Regions from separate parts of the Alkalimarinus alittae genome, predicted to be linked through region 2. Evidence: predicted binding sites of a transcription regulator. Region 2 holds the regulator's gene; the other holds the start of a gene.

Region 1 (12,147 bases), 1.9 Mb from region 2:
TTTTTGAAATGGCCACTGATGATCATCACGATCATATGGTTTGCTCTACGACAGGTAAGGTTATTGAGTTCTGCGACCCTATTATCGAGCAAAGGCAGCACGAAATTGCCGAAGAACATGGTTATGAGATTATAGATCACAGTCTCACATTATATGTTAAGCCAAAGAGTTGATGATTAACGGCTAACGCTTGTCGAGTGACTGGCGTTAGTCATATTCACTAAGTTTAATTAAAGTTAAAGTTAAAAAGTCAAATCTCTAACGCTGTCGCACTCAGCATCTCACGTGCATGAGCGAGCGTTTGCTCTGTCATGTTGATCCCCCCTAGCATTCGTGCAACTTCTTCTGTTCTGCCTTCTTTATTGAGTTTCGTTATTTTGGAATGGGTTTCTTTCTTATTGGTTTGTTTGCTGACAAACAGATGGTGGTGCCCTTGAGAGGCGACTTGGGGTTGGTGTGTAATGCAGAGTGCTTGGCCTTTTTCGCCTAGCGCCCGTAGTAATCGACCCACAACCTCTGCTGTGCCTCCGCCAATTCCGACATCGACTTCATCAAATACCAGAGTGGGGATGGCCGATGTTTGTGCGGTGACGACTTGGATGGCAAGACTAATACGCGATAGCTCGCCACCGGATGCCACTTTATTTAAAGGTTTGGGAGGTTGCCCAGGGTTGGCGCTGACTAAAAATTCAATGTCTTCTAGGCCGTTGCGTGTAAAGATATTGTCGGGGAGGGGGCTTATTTGAGTAATAAATTTAACTGATGGCATGCCTAGTTCAGATAGTTGGCCTGCGATCTTTTTATCTAGCGTGAGTGCTGTTTTGATTCGTGCTTGGCTGAGTTTTCTCGCGGTGGTTAAATATTTTTCGGCGAGCTCGGCTGTTTCCGTTGTTAGTATTTCAATGTTGCCATCACCGTCCTCAAAAGACTTTAATTCATCAACTAATGACTGGTGCAGTGCAGGTAGTTCTTCGGGGGTTGTTTTGTGTTTGCGTGCTAGTTGGTAAATGGCGCTGAGGCGTTCGTCTACTTCTTGTAGTCGAGTGGGGTCGATTTCAAAGTGATCAACAAATCCTCGAATGCTGTGGGTTGCTTCATCAACTTGTATCAGGGCTTCTGAAAGTAAGTTTTGAGCTTCAAAGAGCGCTTCATGTTTTACTGGGAGAGCGTCTAATGTATGTAAGGCGTGAGACAGTATTGACTGGACAGTAGACTCGCCATCGCTACAGGCTTGAAGTACTTCGTGACCGCTACTTAAAAGTTGTTCGGCATGACTGAGCGACTGTTGCTCTTTTTCTAGCTCTGGCAGCTCCTCTGCGGTAAGGCCGAGTTCGTTAAGTTCTTTTACTTGATATTTTAGCAGCTGAAGCCTTGCGTCCTGCTCATCTTGATTGTTTTTTAATTGCTCAAGTTTTTGCGCTTTATCTGACCATGATTTGTAGTGTGTAGCTACGTCTTGCGCTTGCTTTTTTAAGTTGCCGTATTCATCAATTAATCGTCGGTGAGTCTCTTTTTTGAGTAAAGATTGATGCTCGTGCTGGCTGTGAATGTCTATCAGCATTTCGCCTACTTCTCGTAGGTTGCTTAATGCGCTAGGTTGGCCATTGATGTAGCCTCGAGAACGACCTTCGCTGGTAATGACTCGGCGCAGGATGCACTCATATTGGTCATCTAGGTCACTGTCGTTATGTAGGTCGTTTGCTTTCAGCCATGCTTGTGCATTAGGAATATTGCTGATATCAAAAACGGCAGAAATGTCTGTTCGGTCTGCGCCATGCCTAACAAGGCCGCTATCTGCTCTATCGCCTAAGGTTAGCCCTAGCGCATCGAGGATAATAGATTTACCCGCGCCGGTTTCACCTGTAATAACGCTCATCCCTCGCTCAAAAAACAGCTCAACATGATCGGCTATGGCCAAGTTGTCCACTGTAAGTTGCGTAAGCATGAGCGTCTCCACTTAATATTTAATAATGATATGTTTGGATATACAGTAGTATGTATTAATTCGCTATGGAGTCAATATCTTAAACTTTAAAAAAATGAAAAATATTTAACCTGGAGGTAAAACAGTCAAAAAATTACCCTTGAAACCCTGTTTATTGCGCCCATATAGGCAGTTAGATTAAAGAATATCGTTTAATAGTTTATGAGCGCGGAGGAATTCTGAGTGAGTGTAGAAGAAGAGAAGGTTGATAATAACCCCGAACAAACACCCCACGATCATGAGGTGTTAGATGCTGAGTTGGAGCAAAACGCTCAGGCTGAAGAGGCTGAAGAGGTAGAGGCTTCATCAGACGGTGAGAAAGATTGGCAAAAAGAAGCTGCACTTCTTCAGGAGCAGGTTTCAGCATTAAAAGATCAAGCGTTGCGAGCGACTGCAAATGCGCAAAATATTAGACGTCGATCTGAAAAAGACGTTGAGAAAGCCCACAAGTTTGCACTAGAAAAGTTTTCTAAAGAGTTGCTGCCAGTGGTTGATAGTCTCGAGAAGACGATTGAAAGCAGTCAAGCTGAGCAAGGTGAAAAAAGTGCGTTGGTTGAAGGTGTAGAAATGACATTATCGATCCTGGTTTCAGGGTTGAAAAAGTTCAATGTTGAGCAGGTTGATCCAGCGGGCGAACCGTTTGACCCTGAGTTGCATGAAGCGATGTCGCTGGTCGATGCGCCCGATGCAGAACCAAATTCTGTTATTGCTGTGATCCAAAAAGGTTATACGTTAAATGGGCGTTTGATTCGTCCTGCAATGGTTATGGTTGCAAAAGGTTCAGCAAAAATCGACGAGCAGGCTTGAAAAAAAATAATTGAGGCCAATATAAGTCAGTAACTCAATTAAGAATCGAATGTACGGGTTAAATACAGCGTACATTTCAATTGAATACAGAAATTACGAAATTAGGTTTGGAGTATATATATGGGCAAGATCATAGGTATCGATTTAGGAACAACTAACTCATGTGTTGCTATCCTCGATGGTGAAAAAGCACGCGTAATTGAAAACGCTGAAGGCGATCGTACTACTCCGTCTATCGTTGCTTACACCGATGACGAAATATTAGTAGGTCAGTCAGCAAAGCGTCAGTCAGTAACTAACCCTAACAACACGCTGTTTGCTATCAAGCGTCTGATTGGTCGTCGTTTTGAAGATGACGTTGTTCAAAAAGACATCAAAATGGTGCCTTATAAAATCACTAAAGCAGACAACGGTGATGCATGGGTAGACATTAAAGGTGATAAGAAAGCGCCACCTCAGATTTCTGCTGAAATTCTTAAGAAGATGAAGAAGACAGCTGAAGATTACTTAGGTGAAGCGGTGACTGAAGCGGTTATCACTGTACCAGCTTACTTTAACGACTCTCAGCGTCAGGCAACTAAAGATGCGGGCCGTATAGCGGGCTTGGAAGTTAAACGTATTATCAACGAGCCAACAGCTGCAGCACTTGCTTACGGCCTAGATAAGCGTGGTGGCGATTCAACTATTGCTGTTTATGACTTGGGTGGTGGTACGTTTGACGTATCTATTATCGAAATCGCAGACGTTGATGGCGAAATGCAGTTTGAAGTATTAGCGACTAACGGTGATACGTTCTTGGGCGGTGAAGACTTTGACTCACGTTTGATTGAATATTTGTCTGCAGAATTTAAGAAAGACAGCGGAATTGACTTAACGGGTGATCCGTTAGCGATGCAGCGTCTAAAAGAAGCGGCAGAGAAAGCAAAAGTTGAGCTATCAAGCTCTCAGCAGACTGATGTAAACCTTCCTTACATTACTGCAGATGCGAGTGGACCTAAGCACCTTAACGTTAAAGTGACACGTTCTAAGTTAGAGTCTTTGGTTGAAGAGTTGGTTAAGCGTAGCTTAGAGCCTTGTAAGATGGCACTTAAAGATTCTGGTTTAAGCATGTCAGAAATCGATGATGTTATCTTGGTGGGTGGTCAGTCTCGTATGCCACTTGTTCAGAAAGAAGTTGAAGCATTCTTTGGTAAAGAGCCACGTAAAGATGTTAACCCTGATGAGGCTGTAGCAATTGGCGCGGCAATTCAGGCAGGTGTGTTGTCTGGTGATGTAACTGACGTATTGTTGCTTGACGTGACGCCTTTGACATTAGGTATTGAAACAATGGGTGGTGTTGCTACTGCCTTGATCGACAAAAACACAACGATACCTTCTAAGAAATCACAGGTGTTCTCGACTGCAGACGATAATCAGTCAGCTGTAACGATTCATGTTGTACAAGGTGAGCGTAAGCAGGCTGCCCAGAACAAATCATTGGGTCGTTTTGACTTGGCGGACATTCCTCCGGCGCCACGCGGAATGCCTCAGATTGAAGTTACCTTTGATATTGATGCAAACGGTATTTTGAACGTTTCAGCAAAAGATAAAGCGACAGGAAAAGAACAGTCAATTGTTATCAAGGCGTCTTCTGGCTTGTCTGACGATGAAGTTGAAAGCATGGTTCAGGATGCAGAAAGTCATGCTGAAGAAGATCGTAAGTTTGAAGAGCTTATTACTGTTCGCAACCAGGCTGACGGCATGATTCACGCAGTTAGAAAGACGTTAACAGAAGCGGGCGACAAAGCGACCGCTGAAGAGAAAGAGCAGATTGAGACCGCTATCACTGAGCTTGAAGAAGCTATAAAGGGTGATGATAAGGATGATATCGAAGCTAAGACTCAAAAGTTGACTGAAGCGTCTTCTAAGTTGGCTGAAAAGTTGTACGCTGAACAAGCTCAATCTGCTGAAGGTGCTACTGCACCTGAAGGCGAAAGTGCGCAATCACAAGACGATGTGGTTGATGCAGAGTTTGAGGAAGTTAAAGACGATAAGCAGTAATAATGATGACTTAACCGCTTGGATATATCAGGCGGTTAAGGTCTGAGGTATACTGTACAAATAACGCGGGGGTTTACTCCCGCGTTATGCTGTAAAGCAAATAGAGATTTTAATGTAGATTAGGGTTCGTGGTGTTGTGTAAAGTTAAGCACAAGGCTAGCGATCTTTAGCTACCAGAACCGAAGCGCAGTAGAGCATCTATGTCAAAGCGAGATTATTACGAGATCCTCGGAGTGTCAAAATCCGCGGACGAAAAAGAAGTTAAAAAAGCCTATCGACGACTGGCGATGAAGTTCCATCCTGACCGTAATTCTGATGATGCGGAAGCAGAGAATAAGTTTAAAGAGGCCACAGAGGCTTACGAAATTCTCTCTGATTCAGAAAAGCGAGCAGCCTATGATCAGTACGGTCATGCAGGTGTTGATGGGAGTGCTGGTGGTGGCTTTGGCGGCGGAAACGGTAATTTCAGTGATATTTTTGGTGACGTTTTTGGTGATATCTTCGGTGGTGGAGGCGGCGGTGGACGCAGTCGAACCACGCGAGGTGCTGATTTAAGGTATACGCTAGATCTTGATTTAGAAGATGCAGTAAAAGGTACGACAGTAAAAATTCGAGTACCCACTCAGGTTAATTGTACAGAGTGTGACGGCAGTGGTGCAGAGAAAGGGTCTAAGCCAGAAACTTGTGGTACCTGTCACGGTGCTGGGCAAGTGCGTATGCAGCAGGGCTTCTTCTCTGTGCAGCAAACCTGCCCTCATTGCCGGGGTCGCGGAAAGGTCATTAAGAAGCCGTGTAAGAGTTGTCATGGTGCAGGCTTAAAAGAAGAGCAGAAAACACTTTCAGTTAAAGTGCCGGCAGGTGTTGATACTGGCGATAGAATTAGACTTGCAGGAGAAGGTGAGGCTGGGGCGCAAGGCGGGCCTTCTGGTGATCTATATGTGCAAATTGCAGTAAGAGAGCATCCTATTTTTGTTAGGGATGGTAAAAATCTTTACTGCGATGTGCCTATTACATTTGTTGATGCGGCGTTGGGCGGTGAGCTTGAGGTTCCTACTTTAAATGGTCGTGTTAAACTAAAAATCCCTGCGGAAACTCAGACCGGTAAGTTATTCCGTTTGCGTGGAAAGGGTGTAGCGCCTGTTCGCGGCGGTGGAGCGGGTGATCTACTTTGCCGTGTGACGGTAGAGACGCCAGTAAATTTGAGCAAGAAACAAAAAGATATGCTTAAAGAGTTGCATGCCACGATGGAGTCTGGAGGGGATAGTCAGCACGCTCCTCATAAGCACTCTTGGTTTGAGGGTGTTAAAAACTTTTTTGAAGATATGAAATTCTAAGTCCTATTGTTTAGTTCTCGGGTTTGCATATCCAGCAATTAAATTCGGGGCTTATTAGCCCCGTTTTTTTTGAGCTAAAAACATAGTTAATTAGTGATTAGTTAAAAGAGAGTTAAAAGCTTATGCGTGTAGCGGTGATTGGTGCAGCGGGTCGAATGGGGAAGATTCTAATTGAAGCTTCAGTTTTGGCAGAGGATGTGGTTTTTTCTGCTGCAATTGTGAGCCCTGGAAGCTCTCTTGTTGGTGTAGATGTTGGTGAATTGGCGGGTGTCGGAAAACAGGGTGTATTGGCTGTAGATAATATTGAATCTGTGGCGGATCAATTTGATGTGTTGATTGATTTTACGTCGCCAGAGCTCACCATGCAGAATGTTGAGACTTGTAAGCGATTGGGTAAAAAAATTGTTATTGGTACAACAGGGTTGAGTGATGAGCAAAAGGCGCAATTAGATGCTGCAGCTAATGAAATTGCGATTGTTTTTGCGCCTAATATGAGTGTTGGGGTTAACTTAACGTTTAAGTTGTTGGAGTTGGCTGCCAAGGTTTTGGGTGATGATGTTGATATTGAGATCGTGGAGGCGCATCACAGGCACAAGAAGGACGCCCCCTCTGGAACAGCGCTACGAATGGGTGAGGTAGTTGCTGATACGTTGGGTCGTGACTTAAAGGCGTGTGCTGTTTATGGTCGTGAAGGCATCACTGGCGAGCGTGAAAGAAAGACGATAGGGTTTGAAACGATTCGCGCGGGCGATATTGTGGGTGAGCATACGGTTATGTTTGCAGGCTTGGGTGAGCGGGTTGAAATTACTCATAAGGCCAGTAGTCGGATGACGTTTGCAAAGGGGGCTGTTAGAGCCTCTTCTTGGTTGGCATCCCATGATAAAGGCTTGTTTGATATGCAGGATGTTCTTGATTTGCATTAACTAGAGCGCTTTTCGGGTGTTGCGATTTTAAAAGAGTTAATTGTTTCGTAGACATTTTCATGTGAAAAAAGTAAAATGATAGAGTTTGAGTGTGGTTAAGATCCTTTTGGCTGGGATCAAAAGTGCGCTCAGGTTCGATAAATACGCAGAGTGTAAGTCGTATTGAACTAATACTGGAATTCATAATAAAAAGCGAGGTCGGAGAATTTTCTCTCATCTCGCTTTTTTACAAATTGAATCGGTGTTTTATAAGCCCTGGCCAATCGATTTAAAGAGGAAATGGCGTTGACTAAACCTGCAATTCTTGCCCTTGAAGATGGAAGTATCTTTAAGGGGGTTTCTATCGGTGCAAATGGGCAATCTAGCGGAGAAGTGGTTTTTAATACATCCATGACCGGCTATCAGGAAATCCTGACTGACCCATCCTATGCCCGCCAGATTGTAACCCTAACCTATCCACATATCGGTAACACAGGGGTTAATTCTGAAGATGTTGAGTCGGATTCTGTTTCGGCTGCAGGTCTCGTAATTCGTGATTTACCTTTATTAGCTAGCAACTGGCGTTCCGAAAAGACGCTGGATGCGTATCTTGCTGAAAATAACATTGTCGCTATTGCAGATATCGATACTCGTCGTTTAACTCGCCTTCTTCGTGAAAAAGGTGCGTTGAATGGTTGTATTATTGCGGGTGATGATGTGTCTGAAAGTGCGGCGCTTGAAGCTGCTAAGCAATTTCCTGGCCTGAAAGGCATGGATTTAGCGAAAGAAGTAACTCGATCTGAGGTTTCATCTTGGGATGAATCGAGCTGGGACTTGGCGACAGGTTACGGCAAAAATGAAGATGATTCGTTCCATGTAGTGGCTTATGACTTTGGTTGTAAACATAACATTTTAAGAATGTTGGCAGATCGTGGTTGCCGCTTAACTGTAGTGCCAGCCCAAACACCGGCGGCAGATGTGTTGGCAATGAACCCAGACGGAATCTTTTTGTCTAATGGGCCTGGTGACCCAGAACCATGTGATTATGCTATTGCTGCGATCAAAGAATTTTTGTCTGCAAAAGTGCCTGTTTTTGGTATTTGCTTAGGGCATCAGTTACTGGCATTGGCAAGTGGTGCACAGACGTTAAAAATGAAGTTTGGACATCATGGTGCAAACCATCCTGTTCAGTGCTTAGCTGATGGGACCGTGATGATAACAAGTCAGAATCATGGCTTTGCGGTTGATGAGGCTTCGTTGCCTGATAACATCGAAGCAACGCACAAATCTTTGTTTGATGGCTCGCTGCAAGGGATTCGTAGAACGGATACGCCTGCATTTAGTTTTCAGGGACACCCAGAAGCAAGCCCTGGCCCTCATGATGTTGCGCCATTGTTTGACCAGTTTATTGAGTCGATTAGAACGTATCGCTCATAAGTTTTACGCCGTCTACTCATGTTTATCATGAGGTTTGATAGCAACGTTTATTGACTGGAGGCGCTTTAAAAGCGGTCTCTGGATTAAAACAGATATAGATGGACTGAATTCTATGCCAAAGCGTACCGACCTTAAGAGTATTTTGATTTTGGGTGCTGGCCCTATTGTTATTGGTCAGGCTTGTGAATTTGATTATTCTGGAGCGCAGGCCTGTAAAGCTCTTAGAGAAGAGGGTTTTCGAGTCATTCTGGTTAACTCGAATCCTGCGACCATAATGACTGACCCTTCGATGGCTGACTCTACTTACATAGAGCCCATCACATGGAAGACAGTTGAAAAAATCATTGAGAAAGAGCGCCCTGATGCTGTGCTGCCGACAATGGGTGGTCAAACGGCGTTAAATTGTGCGCTTGATCTAGAGCGTCACGGCGTTCTTGAAAAGTATAATGTTGAAATGATCGGTGCCGATGCAGATGCTATAGATAAGGCGGAAGATCGCGAGCGCTTCGATAATGCAATGAAGGCGATTGGCCTTGAGACTCCTCGTTCTGCTATTGCGCATAGCATGGAAGAGTCGCTTCAAGTGTTGGATAACTTGGGCTTTCCTTGCATTATCCGTCCTTCTTTCACCATGGGTGGAACGGGCGGTGGTATCGCTTATAACCGTGACGAATTTGAAGAGATTTGTGCACGGGGCTTAGATTTATCACCTACCAGTGAGCTATTGATCGATGAGTCGCTTATCGGTTGGAAAGAATACGAAATGGAAGTTGTTCGTGACAAAAATGATAACTGTATTATCGTTTGTGCTATCGAAAACTTTGACGCAATGGGGGTTCACACTGGAGACTCCATTACAGTTGCACCGGCGCAAACGCTGACTGATAAAGAATATCAGATTATGCGTAATGCTTCGTTGGCTGTATTGCGAGAAATCGGTATCGAAACGGGCGGGTCTAACGTTCAGTTCGGTATCAATCCAAAAGATGGCCGTATGGTTATCATCGAGATGAACCCGCGAGTTTCACGTTCATCTGCGTTGGCTTCTAAGGCAACAGGTTTCCCTATTGCAAAAATTGCAGCCAAACTGGCGGTTGGTTACACGCTGGATGAATTGCAGAATGACATTACAGGTGGTGCTACGCCTGCGTCGTTTGAGCCTTCAATTGATTACGTTGTAACAAAGATTCCACGCTTTACGTTCGAGAAGTTCCCTCAGGCCGACAAACGTCTAACGACTCAAATGAAGTCTGTTGGTGAAGTAATGGCGATTGGCCGAACCTTCCAAGAGTCTATTCAAAAGGCGCTAAGAGGGCTTGAAGTAGGCGCGTCTGGTTTTGATCCAATGCAGGATTTAACCGCAGATGATGCGCGTGAAAGTTTGATTCGTGAAATGAAAACCCCAAGTGCTGAGCGTGTGTGGTATGTGGGTGATGCATTCCGAGCAGGCATGAGCATTGAAGAAATTTACGAGTATTCCGGTATTGATCCTTGGTATTTGGCTCAAATAGAAGACTTGATTAAGGAAGAAGCTAATGTCGCTCAGTTAGGTAAGGCTGACATGACTAAAGAGTTGGTTTATAAACTCAAGCGTAAGGGGTTCTCTGATAGCCGTCTAGCCGAGCTGATGGATGTGTCGGAAAAAGAATTCCGTAAGCTTCGTCATGATTTTAATATTAGACCGGTTTATAAGCGTGTCGATACCTGTGCCGCTGAATTTGCTTCTTCAACCGCTTATATGTATTCAACGTATGAAGAAGAGTGTGAAGCAAATGTCACTGATCGCGAAAAAATCGTTGTTATTGGTGGTGGACCAAACCGTATAGGTCAGGGTATAGAGTTTGATTATTGCTGTGTGCATGCTGCACTAGCGATGAAAGAAGATGGTTATGAAGCGATCATGATCAACTGTAACCCTGAGACGGTTTCTACAGATTACGATACATCAGATCGACTTTATTTTGAGTCTATTACGCTTGAAGATGTGTTGGAAATCATCAACCTCGAAAAACCAAAAGGCGTTATCGTCCATTACGGTGGTCAAACACCTCTTAAGTTGGCGCGTGGTTTAGAGGAAGCGGGTGTGCCGATTATAGGGACGTCTCCTGATGCGATTGATAGAGCAGAAGACCGTGAGCGTTTTCAGCGAATGCTGCAACGTTTGAATATTCTTCAGCCACCTAACGCGACAGTTAGAAGTCTTGAAGAAGGTATTGTTGCTGCAAAAGAGATTGGTTATCCGTTAGTGGTTAGGCCGTCTTATGTATTAGGTGGTCGTGCTATGGAGATTGTCTATAGCGAAGCTGAGCTAACCAAGTATATGCGAGAAGCAGTGAGTGTTTCTAATGATAGCCCTGTACTGCTTGATCACTTTTTGAATGCGGCAATAGAAGTTGATATTGATGCAGTAAGTGATGGAAAGCAGGTGGTTATTGGTGCCATTATGCAGCATATCGAGCAGGCGGGTGTTCACTCTGGTGATTCTGCATGTTCATTGCCACCTTATACGTTGGCAGCAGATGTACAAGACGAAATGAGAGATATTGTTAAACGCATGGCGCTTGAATTAGGTGTTGTGGGCTTAATGAATGTTCAGTTGGCTTATCAAGACGGTGAAATCTACGTAATCGAGGTAAATCCTCGTGCATCGAGAACGGTACCGTTTGTTTCTAAGGCTATTGGTGTTTCGCTTGCTAAAATTGCAGCTCGCTGCATGGCGGGTACTTCGCTTGAAGCGCAGGCGTTTACTAAAGAAATTATCCCAGCACACTATAGCGTGAAAGAGTCGGTTTTCCCTTTCAACAAGTTCCAAGGTGTAGACCCGATACTTGGTCCAGAAATGAAGTCTACTGGCGAAGTAATGGGGATTGGCGATAGCTTTGATGAGGCGTTTGCTAAAGGTGCTTTAGCTGCAGGTGAGATTTTACCAACAGGTGGTTCTGTATTTATTAGTGTTCGTGATGTTGATAAGGCTGCTGCTGCAGTGCTGAGTAAAGATCTAGTCGAAGCTGGCTTTAAGTTAGTGGCTACGAGTGGAACTGCAAAAGTATTAAAAGAAGCAGGCCTTGAAGTTAAGTCAATCAACAAGGTTAACGAAGGTCGACCGCACATTGTTGACGCAATAAAGAATGATGAAATTGATTTGATTATCAATACGACTGAAGGGCGTCGAGCAATTGCGGACTCTTCTCAGATTCGTCAGTCTGCATTGCAGCGCAAGGTTGCTTATACCACCACGTTGGCTGGTGGGGAGGCATTTTGTCGTGCAATAAAGTTTGGTCCAGAGAAGATGGTTAGACGCCTTCAAGATCTGCACTAAGGTGTTGTTACGCTGAGCGCTGTTTTCGAACAGTGTCTCGGAGCCTCACTTGATACTATCAAGTGGGGCTTTTGTATTTTATGTCTTACTATTTTATAAGATTGCTTTCTGGGTAGGGTTGTTGTTAAAAGAGAGCGAGCTATTCAAGGTTGAATGAAAAATGAAAAGAATTCCAATGACTGTTCAGGGCGAAAAAGCCCTACGTGAAGAAATCCAAAAGCTAAAGGGTGAAGATCGTCCTCGCGTTATAGAGGCGATAGCAGAAGCTAGAGCGCATGGCGACTTAAAAGAGAACGCTGAATACCATGCCGCGCGTGAGCAGCA
Region 2 (12,147 bases):
TGGGCTTCAGATACTCTCCAAAGTTCTCCATCCTCATTATAATCTTCTGCTAGCACAATCTGCCAAGTATCTTCATCAAAGTAGAATCGTCTTTTATGATAAACGTGGTTTAGGCCTTCTCTTAATTTGCCTTCTACGACCCAAACTCTGTGAAGCTCGTAGCGTGTTAGGTCTTGGTTGATATGTGACGGTCTAATAACGTTTTCTGCATCCTCACTGGCTTTATTAAGTTTATATGAGTTGTAAGGAATATAAATTTCCTTTTTGCCTTGCAGCTCCCAGCTATATTGGTTGGGCGCGCCGTTATACATGTCTTTTTGATCAACGGTACGCAGACTCGCTGTTGATGGTAAGTCCGTTCCATAAGCTAGGTTTGGTACTCGTCGTAAGCGCCTTTCACCTGCTTGGTATCTCCAGGCTTTTCGTGGTGAGCGTACCTGATCTAATGTCTCATGTACTAATGTAAGCGTACCTGCTAATTTTGCAGGGCTGACTATTTTGGTTTTCAAATAGAAAATTTTGTTATCAATCTCTTCTAGCGTAATGCCGGGCTCAGCATAGGCAAAGTAATATCCATAGTTAGTCAATATGGGGGTGTATGAACCATCTTTTGTTGGGGTTACAAACGCGGCTCTATATTCGTACTGTTCGCCTCTAAAGCGAAGAATGTGGTTCCAAATAACTTCAACACCGTTTGCGGGTATCGGAAAAGGGCTTGTTGCAATGGTGCTCTTTACGCCATTGGCATTCTCGAGCAGTTCTGCTCCAAGCGCATTTTCATATAGCTTTTCATATATGCGCTCAGGGTAAGATGCTGAACGATGACTTGGGTAAACGGGGATTTCATAACCAGGCGCATATTGTGTTAACAGCGCTTTTTGGCCTTCGGTTAAGTGCTTTTCATATTGCGCCATGTTGCTTTTATTTATTTTAAACAACATTTTGTCGCTTTCGAAAGGATCAGGGTGAAACTGACCTTCTTCATAATTAGCTGGAATTTCTTTGATACCGCCATCCCATGCAGGTATCGTACCTTCGGAGTTGCCATATCTTTCAGCTCCAACAGGTGTTAAATCATTTTTTAGCCGTTTGGCTGTAGCTTCATCAACTTTTGCTAGGGCTAAGCTGCTTGATGCTGACAGAGTCAGGACTGCTACAGCTGTAACCAGTTTGGATAATTTCATATATCTACGGCCTCGCATGCTTACTAATAAGTCTTTATTAATTGTATTTATCTACTGCAAGCTATAACTTGCTGATAGTTCGTTAAAAGTTATTACCTATAATAGTACTTTATTTTGAAAAATCTGTATGTTTCGAGTTGTAACTGCATTTTTTTTTGTAATAACACATTATTACGTATAATAATCCGTAATATCTCATGTAGGTTAACGACTTCGAGGCGAAAAGTAGCAGCAATGAATAAATGGCAATCTCAGACTTCACAAAAGTTATACCTTGCAGATATACAGCTACAAGCTTGGCAAGAATTCAATTTAGCGTCAACAGCCGTTTTTAAACCTCGCGATGAGTCACACAAGCAATCATCAATTTTATTGATGAGCGCAGCGTGGAGTAGTTTAGTTAATGAATTGGCGGAATATCACCAACGACCTTCTGACTTATCAATGACACTTGAGCGCTTAGTCAGCGAGATAGGCAATGAGCTCCCTGAAATTGAATATTTGACAGAACTTTCAAAGGTTCAAGGCAGCTGGGTGTCAGATTTAAGAAAAAACGATTTATTAGTCAGGCTGCCTAAAAGCCGTGAGCCCGCAAGTGAAGAGCAGGATCTTGCATCCAATGCATTGATCGCGACATCAGGTGCTGCTACTGAAGTTGATTCAATCGAAAACTTAAAACGCATTTTAGGTGAGTTTAAAAGTTACTTAGAAGACCTAAGGTCGAGAATGTCTGAATGGTGAGGATTTTAAAGGGGTTTAGTAGTATACTCTGGCAACAATTTATTAATTGAGTGTTACATTAATTTTTAGAAAGTGTATCCAGTTTCTTTTGAAATCCATATGAATTCAGGGCTGTTTGTTTTATGAGTAGTGCGTTTTTAGAAATTATAGAATTACCCAATGGCGATTTTGCTTTACAAAAAGCAGATGAAGATGGGGATGCGTTAGTCACCATTACTTTCTCGAAAGATGCAAAAGAGTTCTTGAAAGAGCATAACGTAACGGTTGCGAAATCAATGATTAATGCAGGCATTCAGACCGTAGGCGTGATATCAAAACAAATAGCTGAAAGTGATATAGAAGAAGAGTTTAGAACGGTTCATTAAAGGATAGTCAAACCCTTTATCTATATCTCATCACGAGGCCGTGGCTACTTCCTTTGGCTGATGCGGCCTCTAACAAACGGAAATCATTTTTAGTGAGCTTGTTAGTCCATGCGATCACTGCATGGCAGGTACCCGCTGACAGTGCTTGTAGCGTAAGGTCAAGTGTAGACTTTGACTCGGTTGATCTTAAAATCATTATTTGATTTGCGATAATACCAGACTGTTGTTGCCAGCGATTAAGTAAGCTTTGTGGCGGGTCAATCCAGGCCAACCAACGATTCTCTTGATTCAATTGTGTCATCATTGGTAGAAGCATCTGAAAGTTTTCAGCTTGCTCTGGCGATAATATAATTTCGGTCACATTTCCAGCACTAGGTGCAGTAGCCGTTTGAGCAGGCGCTTGCAGCGCTACTGCAAGCTCCGCCGCATTATCTTCAACTGCATACAAGCCTTGCTCAGGTTCAATAGCGGGTTGCTCATCATAAAAGCTCATTTGTTTCATGATAAATTTTCCTTTCTGATAACCCCTACGCCTAAACCCTCGATAAAGAGCGCTTGTTCTCTAAGGTCAATAACGATAGGTTCAAATTCTTCATTCTCTGCAATTAGCTGAACTTCATGTTTGTTTTTTTGAAAGCGTTTTACGGTGACTTCGTCGTCTATTCGGGCAACGACTATTTGTCCGTTACGAGCTTGTTCGGTTTTATGTACGGCCAGTAGGTCTCCGTCCAGAATCCCGATATCCTTCATACTCATGCCCTTAACACGCAAAAAATAGTCGGCGCTTGGCGCAAAAAAGTTTGGTTGAAGGCTACAGTAATCTTCAATGTTTTCTTGAGCCAAAATAGGGTTACCTGCGGCCACTTGACCAACGATAGGGATTCCGGGTTTGTGGTGCTCGGGTAAACGAATACCCCGGCTTGCACCTGGAACAATTTCAAGTGCGCCCTTTTTGGCTAGTGCCTTAATATGTTCTTCTGCGGCATTAGCTGAACGAAACCCTAACTCTTTTGCGATTTCAGCGCGAGTAGGTGGGTAGCCTGTTTCTTCAATGTTACGTTGAATCAGGTTTAAAACTTCAGTTTGTCTATTGGTTAATTTAATCATAACGGCCGCTTATTCATGTGTCTTTATACAGTACATGTAAATGTATACAGTATTTTTTAAAAAGTAAACATGAACAAACAATTATTTTAAATAGATAAATAGATAAATAGATAAATTGATGATTGAGAGAAACAGGATAGACTCCGGCCTTATGATGGCCGGAGTAATATGCTTAATTAACGATGTTTTGCTTTTGTAGTTCTGCTCTTATTGCTTCAAGGCGCTCACGATTAACGCCAAAGTCTTTATGGCCTAAGCGGGACGCAGAGCGAAGTTGTACACGGTTGTTTTCTTTGTCTAGTAAGAATTCGGTGTCGTCTACAAACCTCATAATACTGCTTGTGTATTCTGCATAAATATAGTGATCATCTTGTTTAATGATCTCGGCGTTGCTGTTTTGCTTTATTAATGACTGCAATGAAGACCATGCTTGCTGTGGGTTGTCTCCTTTAATCACAAGTGCATCAATATAGTGAGTCTCGTCTTTTTTATCTTCGTAACTGCTCACGCAGTTAGGGCTATCAGGGCAAGGTGTCAGTTGGTTATCTAAGATGCCTATATCTACTGGCCGGGTCCCAGTACAGGCGGTAAGCAAGGTGGCTGATAATAATATACCTAGGCTGCGTATGTGCTTTTGACCTGCTGTGTGAATCATGTTTATTCCTTTAATTAAATGAAATAAGAGATCTTTTTGTTAATTAATGCCTATTAGGAAATTAACAGGAATTAAAATAGAATACGAGCTTCAGGTTTAAATGTCAGGTTTTCATTTTATGTCTAGAAAAAGCAGAGAATCAGGTGGTTTGGTATTCTCAACCGAATTCGGAAAAATGTGTCCTGGGTGCGGTGAGTCCGTTTCTCGGTGTCGGTGTAATGAAAAAAGCGGTATTGAAGCAGGCGATGGCGTCGTAAGAGTCTCAAGAGAGACGAAGGGGCGAAAAGGAAAGGGCGTTACACTCATTACCGGTGTGCCGCTTGAGGCCAAAGAGCTAAAAGATCTAGCCAAAAATTTGAAGCAGAAATGTGGGGTTGGCGGAGCGATTAAAGATAGGGTGATAGAAATACAGGGTGATCACCGCGAACGTTTAGTTGAAGAGCTCAAAAAGTATGGCTGGGTGGTCAAAAAAGCAGGGGGTTAAGGCCTGCTTTTTAACGCACCATTTTGAATGGGTCGATACACCTATGTTATTACTCACGCTCTTTTTGCTGAATGCGCCATAACTTAGCATACTGACCATTCAGTGCTAATAGCTGCTCGTGGGTGCCTTGCTCGGCTAGTTCCCCATGGTTCAATAGAATAATCTTATCGGCATCGACGACGGTTGATAAGCGGTGAGCAATTACCAAACTGGTATATCCTTCTGATACTTCTTTTATTGCTTCTAAAATCGCCTGCTCTGATCGGCTATCGAGTGAAGAGGTTGCTTCATCGAAGACCAGAATAGGTGGGTGTTTTAGAATGGTTCTGGCTATTGCCACGCGCTGTTTTTCACCACCAGACAATTTAAGGCCTCGTTCGCCAACAGTCGTTAAGACACCTTTGGGCAGCTGACTAATAAAGTCATCTAGGTGCGCTAAGCTAATAGCTTTTAACACCTCTTCGTCGCTAGCGTCTACGTTTCCATAGCGTACGTTTTCTAAAATAGTGTCATTAAAAAGTACTGTATCTTGGGGGACAATTCCGATGGCTTTTCTTAACGATTGTTGTGTTACATCACGCAAATCTTTGCCATTAATGGTGATTGACCCTTGGTTGCAGTCGTAAAAACGAAAGAGCAGCTTTACCAGTGTCGATTTACCTGAGCCACTTTCACCCACTAATGCTACTTTTTCGCCTTCTCTAACGGTAAAGCTAACATTTTTAATGATTGGCCTTTCAGAATTGTAGTGAAAAGATACATTGTTAAATGCAAGCTCCGCATTCGCGAGTGCAAGGTCTTCTGCATCTTTTGAGTCCGTTATTTTGGGCTGCTTTTTGAGTAGTTCAAACATCTGCTCGATGTTTGCTAATGATCCTTTTATTTCGCGATAGACAAAACCTAAAAAATTAAGCGGAATGAAAATCTGCATCATAAATGCGTTTATTAATACAAAATCACCAATACTCATGGTGCCATCTGCGACGCGTAGGGCTGCGAGTGCGAGCATACTGGTGGTCGCTACGGCGATGATTAATGCCTGGCCACCATTTAATGCAAACATAGTGAGTCGGTTTTTTCGTTTCGCGTGCTCCCACGTTGCTAGGTTTTCGTCATAGCGATTCGACTCGTATGTTTCGTTGGTAAAGTATTTAACCGTCTCATAGTTAAGCAGGCTATCTATAGCTCTCGAATTGGATGCAGAGTCTGCCTTGTTGACCTCTCTAACGAAGCGAGTGCGCAAGTCTGTCGCCACAATAGAATAAGCGACGTATGCAACAACAGATAATAAAATAATCAGGGCAAAGCTAATGCCGTAGTTGTAGAAGAGTAGGCCGATAACCATCAAAACTTCAAATAAAGTAGGGAATATGTTGAACACTAAAAAGCGCATCAGCATGTTGATGCCTGTAGTGCCTCGCTCGATATCTCTCGATAATCCACCGGTACGGCGATTAATATGAAAATCCATATCAAGTTTATGAAGGTGTCTAAATGTTTGAAGACCTATGCGTCTGATCGTCCGCTCTGTCACACGGCCAAATAACGTATCTCTAATTTCATTAAATACGACGTTCATAAACCGGGCTAAGCCGTACGCGGCAACAAGCCCTAAGGGCGCCACTAGTAATGCGCTAGCACCTAAATCTTTTGCATCTAGTGCATCGACAATGTCTTTTAAAATGAACGGAATAATGATGCTGGCAACTTTGGCTAACACTAAACAACTTAATGCCAAGAAGACGCGCTTTTTAAACTCTAAAAGATAAGGAAATAGCATTTTTATTACATGCAATTTCATGCCAGCATCTGGCTCTACATCATAGTTGTGGGGTCGCATTCATCTTTGCTCTGAGTTTTAAGGGGTGAGAGTGTTGCAGTTTAAGTTATAAGATAGACGTTAAAGTATGAGTCAGGTAGAGGCAAATTCAGTTCGAATTTGCCTCATGTGTGTTGTGACTAGTTTGACTTCTTCAGGAAGCAGGTCAGTAGTACGATTCGTGTACCGTTAACGCGCCCTTCGATATGCTCAGGGTTTGACGTTAACGAGATGTTTCTAACAGCTGTGCCGCGCTTGGCAGTAAATCCTGCGCCTTTTACATCAAGGTCTTTAATTAATGTGACGGTATCGCCTGCCTGCAAAACTGCACCATTACTGTCTAGCGTCGGTGTTGTGCTGTCATCGCTTTCAGCGGGAACCGTTGATTCTGCCCATGCTTTTACATCATCTTCGAGGTATAACATATCAAGCAAATCGTTTGCCCAGCTTTCGCCAGCGGTTGATAACTGCTTGAGTTGACGCCATGCCATAACCTGAACAGCAGGTACTTGGCTCCACATACTGTCGTTTAAGCAGCGCCAGTGGTTTGCATCAATAGTATCGGGCTGATCGATTTGTCCACGGCAAGTGTCGCAAATCATAACGCATTTATCGGCATCATTTGTTGCATCGGGTGGAACCTGATAGAGATCCAAGTTTGAATCAGAAGAACAGAGTTCGCATTTTGAATCGCAACGTTGTAACAATATAGTTTCTGTACTCATAATCTAATAACCCTCTAAAATTTGGCGCTATTATGCCTCTTTTAGAGTTTAAAATCACTGTTGCCTGATGCTCCCTCGATTAAAATCAGCAGATTAACCCTTCGGTTCATGCTTCGGTTGGTTTGACTGTTATTAGGCGCGAGGGGGCGAGTATCGGCATAATTAGCGGTACTCAATAGTGATTTGGGTACCCCTTGAGATGAAAGGTAATGCAAAACACTATTGGCGCGAGCGGCTGATAACTCCCAGTTAGATGGGTAAAGCGATGTGTTAATCGGCGTATTGTCGGTATGACCCTCAATCACTAGCGGTTTATTCAGTGCTTTTAATGTTGGAACTAACGCCAGAATAGCTTGTTTACCCTCAGGCTTGATAACCGCCTTTGAAGAATCAAACATTAACGTATTATCAAGGCGGACACTGATATGCCTATCGTTGCTGGCAACTGTTATGCGGTGGTCGGCACTGAGGCCTCTTAATGTCTCTGTTAAGGCTTGAGGTGCGGGATCATGAGCGGTTTGGGGTGTGGTTTGAGGTGTAGCTAGAGGTGTAGTTAGAGGTGTAGCTAGAGGTGTAGGATCATTGACTAGTGGCTGTTCGGCAGCTGATGTTTGATCTGTCGATTTTAAAAGCATAATTATTAAGAAGGCGATAATAAGCAGAAACACATCAATATAGCTTAGCAACCATGATTCACTATCAACGCGTTGATCAGGCAGAATTTTGTCTTCTAGCGCAAAGTCATCGTAGTAGGTGGGCGATGTTACGACTGCAGCTATTGGCTTGCAATAAGGTTGATAAGCCATAATAAACCCCCGAATTATTTGCTAATGGTTAAGTGCAGGCTCTAATGGGCGTGAGGTGAGCTCTGCCCCTAAATTGCAGTGCTCAAAAGGGTCGAGCGTTTCCATCGCGAGTTCGATGAATGCAGCGCTTTTTCGTTTTTCAACCATCATGATGCCGACCATCATAATGCGCATCCACTCAACCAGTTGATCAGCCCTGCGTTCAAGTTTAATAGCAATGGGCTTAAAAAAAACATTGGCAAATATTAATCCGTAAAACGTTGTTACGAGTGCAATAGCTAAGTGGCTCGCAATGTCGATACTGGGTTGATCGCTAATTAAGTACATCATATTCACAAGCCCTAATAGCGTGCCAACCATGCCAAACGCTGGGGCGAACATCGCGAGGGAGTGAAATAGCTTTGCTGAACGGTATTCTGAGTGATGTAGCTGTCGAATTTTCCAATTAAGCACCGAGGCTATTTCATCGGTGGTTCGGCCATCGATAATATGCTGTACACCCATGTGTAAAAAGCTGTTGTCGATGGTGCTGAGTTTCTTTTCAACGCCTTTAAGGTCTTTTCTGTTCCACAAATAAGCGATTGCGGTCATGTCTTTAATGGCTTGCTGTTTATCGATGGCGTGGTTATCGATCAATAACTTTACCGTGCGGAATGCGGTCAAAATATCTGATTTTGAGTAACTGAAAAAAAGTGCGGTGAGCACACCCCCGACAATGATTGATAACCCAGGTAGGTTGATAAAAAGTCCAGGGTCTTTGGTTGAAAAGATAACGGTAGCTAATATTACCGCTAGGCCGGTGGCAATTGCGATAACCGGTAAACGAAGCATGATATTCCCCTGCGTTAAAAACGACTGATTTGGTTAGTCTTTAAGCAGCAATTAATGTGCCTTTAGCCTATTTATGCTTACTATAGAGCGCAACAGGCTGTAAATAGGCGTTATTAGGCGTGCAAAGGGGGTAATAATAGGGGGGGGAGGGGAATGATTTTGCCTTTAAGCGATAAAAGATGACCGGACAGCGGCCACCTTTTTCAACGAGACGCTAAACTTCTCTTAGTGTTGCTCAGCTATAGGTGTTGTTCAGTTAACAGCACCCACCACTTGAATCACTGTTGGCGTCTTCCCAAAGATCAAAGGGGAGTGAGGTTCCGCAACCTTCAAAAATGCCATAATGTGTATCCCAGTTGCCGATAAACTCGAAGTGATCTTTAAAGCGAGTGTCATGAAGCATCTTCCATGTGTTGCCGCAAACAGGGAATACTTTTCCTTTTTGAATCGCATGGTGTTTATCGAGCCAAAATACTTGAGGGTGATTAGGAATAGAGCCCTTGTAAATGACCGCTTGCCCGTAATCTTCGCATTGAGGTTCTAGCTCAGGTAGCTTAAATAAGCGGTACGTTGCAGAGAAAAAGTTTATATGACCAATTTTGTCTTCAACGCTTTCATTGTCAATAGTGATAACACTGTCTTCTACTAAACGAGGGTCGTTAAATCCAGACTTTTTAGCCAAATTAATAAAGTCATTCCAGTATAAAGCGCCACTTAAACACTCTCCAAATAATACAGGGTCATTGACTAGTTCTTCTTCAACTCGTCTATCGGCGTAAACATCGGAGAAATAAAGCTCACCGCCTGGTTTAAGTAATCGATAAGCTTCTCTCATGACGGCTTCTTTGTCAGGGGAAAGATTAATAACACAGTTAGACACAATGATGTCAAAGCTATTGTCAGGTAAATTTAGCTCATCTAACCGCTCAATATAACCGAGCTTAAATTCAGTGTTCGGCTTAGCATAGCCAAATTTATTAGCATGGTAATCGACATGTTTTTGAGCAATATTCAATTGCTCCTCAGTCATATCAACACCCACCACAGAGCCTTTTTCGCCGACCCATTGAGACAGCACATAACAGTCTCGACCTGAGCCACTGCCTAGGTCAAGAATGCGGGTGCCCTCTAATAGTGCTGGCGCAATCAGACCACAGCCGTAATAACGCGCCATGACTTCATCATGAACTTGTGACAATGCGTGCTTAATATAATGAGGCATATTACTGTCAGTGCAGCATGCATTGGTTTTGAGGTCATCACTATGCTGAAGTACTTTACCGTAATACTCTTTAACGTCGTCTTGCATAAATACTCCTGTGGTGGAATGCGGTTATACTATCGCTAGAGTAACCGCTAACACTAACGGTTGCTATCTAATTGGTTTTTTACTTTTTGCGCAATGGAAGGCTTAATTTTCTGGTTGTCAAGCAGCCATTGAATGCAGTCTTTAATAGTGTCTTCGGCCTTGCGAGGTGTAATACCCAAGGTGTCAATGGTGTCTTGAAATTCATAATAGGCGTAACGCTCAGCCACTTCATATACCAAATCATAGGTGAATGGCGGTGTAATACCGGTGACCTTGCAAAGTGATTCTACGACCTTAGCAGTCAGCAGTGTTATTGAGCGACTCATCCCTAAATGAAGTGGTTTAACCCCTGTGAGCTTCTTCAATAACAGGCCTGCTTTTTTAACCTCCATATTTTCGCCACCCGCGATATAGCGATGATAGTTTTCACCTTTGGTCAGTGCAGCAACGTGGATATCTGCAACATCTCTCACATCAACAAAGTTAAGGCCGCCAATATAGGTTTGGCCTTTGCCATTAATCCAATCTTTAATCATTTGGTTTGAGGGGGTGATTCTGTAATCGTATGGGCCTAATACAATAGCAGGGCAGATAACAACAACATGAATTCCATACTCTTTGGCTAAGGCTTGTGCTGCCTGCTCACTTTTAGTTTTTGCAATGTAATATGGGTTTTGCGGGTCGTCATTCCAATCACTTCCAGTTCTTTTTTCATTAGGGTCATAAGAAAAACCAACAGACGCTACAGAGCTGGTGTAAACAATGCGTTTGATTCCGGCTTTGTTAGCTGCAGAAAATACGTTTTTGGCCCCTTGAATGGCTGGCTCGACAATCTCATCTGCTGTTTTTGCAATGGTCTTGTACACCGCTGCTAAGTGGATGATGGCATCACAGCCAATCGCCGCCTGTTCTAAACTTTCTGCATTCATCACATCGCCATAGCAAAGCTCAAGATCGAGGCCATCAATACCTTGTGTATCAGACGCTTGTCGTATGAACCCTTTAACGGTGTGTCCCTGTTGAATGAGTGAGCGAACGACGTTTGCACCAATGTGTCCGTTAGCACCGGTAACCAGAACTTTCATGCGATATTCCTTATTATTTTGAAGCTTAATAGGCTTGTACTCGTCTTAAGATCAATACCTTAGGGGTAGTACCTTAAGAGAAGGCTTTAGGGATATTAATAGTGACCGTATAATGGCCCTTGCTCAGCTATAATTCAAGGTTAAAGATATCAATCTATTAGTGGTTTATTTTTAGATAACTTTGCTAGAATCATAATAACCCAACGAATAAGAATGATCGGCGTATTAAAGTCATTTTGGTACCGCTAAAATAGCCTGATGCATCTAGAAACTGAGTTATCTGGAATACAATATGAGCTCGTTAAGCGTAAATAATAATCACCCAGAACTGGGTGGCCAAACAGCACCCACAGATAAGCTCAATCATGGCGAATTCTTATTCAATGGCTTTTCTGAGCTATTCAACACCTATGATGTATTGGCTGAAATACATCGAGGTTTTGGTAATGATCAGAAACTTCGTATTCTTTGTTATCAATTATCTGAATACCCTAGTTTAATGGACGCCTTTAAAGCTGCCGCCGAGAGTCATCCTGACTTTATCGAAAAAGCGCTGTTTTGTAGTTGGTTTTGCTTTTTGATAGCAGGGCAATTAAAACTGCCGGTTAGTGCGACTAAAGACTTATTTATTGCGGGTCTTGTTCAAGATATTGCGGCATCAGGTAGGGCGCATTTAAAAAAACTGTCGCCTATTTTCTCGGATGAGGCGGGCTCATTAAATAGTGAAGCGAATGATGATAACCACCCGGTCATCACAGGGCGCTTTTTAGATACGATTCCTCGACTTTCACCAGGAATTAAACCGATTATACGCACCCATCATGAACGGTTTGATGGCTCGGGTTTTCCTGATGGTAAAGTTGAACAGGGTTTAAGTACAGCGCAACAAATATTGATTGTCAGTAATGAAGTGAGCGATCTTTGCCATCGTGGTGTTGAACAAAACTATAACTTCGTCTCTATTTTGCCTATTTTAAAATTGAATGCGTCAGTTTATTTTAGGCCTGTTTTTAGTGCCGTCATTAACGTCATTAGA

Evidence for each region. Region 2 encodes LexA, which represses DNA repair genes until DNA is damaged. Its sites were predicted from a motif close to TACTGTATNNNNATACAGTA; they were not measured.
Region 1: a site for LexA is predicted at 1,974-1,993, ahead of recN (DNA repair protein RecN). Genes of this name have one in related genera too.

The regions. Positions count from the first base shown of each region.
Region 1 is NZ_CP100390.1:807,283-819,429, forward strand. Features, by position in the region: gene fur (ferric iron uptake transcriptional regulator) at 1-173, shown strand, start outside; gene recN (DNA repair protein RecN) at 251-1,945, opposite strand; gene grpE (nucleotide exchange factor GrpE) at 2,168-2,791, shown strand; gene dnaK (molecular chaperone DnaK) at 2,912-4,831, shown strand; gene dnaJ (molecular chaperone DnaJ) at 5,032-6,165, shown strand; gene dapB (4-hydroxy-tetrahydrodipicolinate reductase) at 6,288-7,088, shown strand; gene carA (glutamine-hydrolyzing carbamoyl-phosphate synthase small subunit) at 7,374-8,504, shown strand; gene carB (carbamoyl-phosphate synthase large subunit) at 8,617-11,823, shown strand; gene greA (transcription elongation factor GreA) at 11,984-12,147, shown strand, end outside.
Region 2 is NZ_CP100390.1:2,660,144-2,672,290, reverse strand. Features, by position in the region: gene NKI27_RS12205 (DUF1329 domain-containing protein) at 1-1,184, opposite strand, end outside; gene NKI27_RS12200 (DUF6586 family protein) at 1,419-1,925, shown strand; gene NKI27_RS12195 (hypothetical protein) at 2,048-2,290, shown strand; gene NKI27_RS12190 (cell division inhibitor SulA) at 2,307-2,792, opposite strand; gene lexA (transcriptional repressor LexA) at 2,789-3,397, opposite strand; gene NKI27_RS12180 (DUF1499 domain-containing protein) at 3,570-4,052, opposite strand; gene NKI27_RS12175 (translation initiation factor Sui1) at 4,171-4,536, shown strand; gene NKI27_RS12170 (ABCB family ABC transporter ATP-binding protein/permease) at 4,586-6,376, opposite strand; gene NKI27_RS12165 (PhnA domain-containing protein) at 6,496-7,080, opposite strand; gene NKI27_RS12160 (OmpA/MotB family protein) at 7,122-7,886, opposite strand; gene NKI27_RS12155 (motility protein A) at 7,908-8,717, opposite strand; gene NKI27_RS12150 (methyltransferase domain-containing protein) at 8,974-10,026, opposite strand; gene NKI27_RS12145 (NAD-dependent epimerase/dehydratase family protein) at 10,080-11,111, opposite strand; gene NKI27_RS12140 (HD-GYP domain-containing protein) at 11,404-12,147, shown strand, end outside.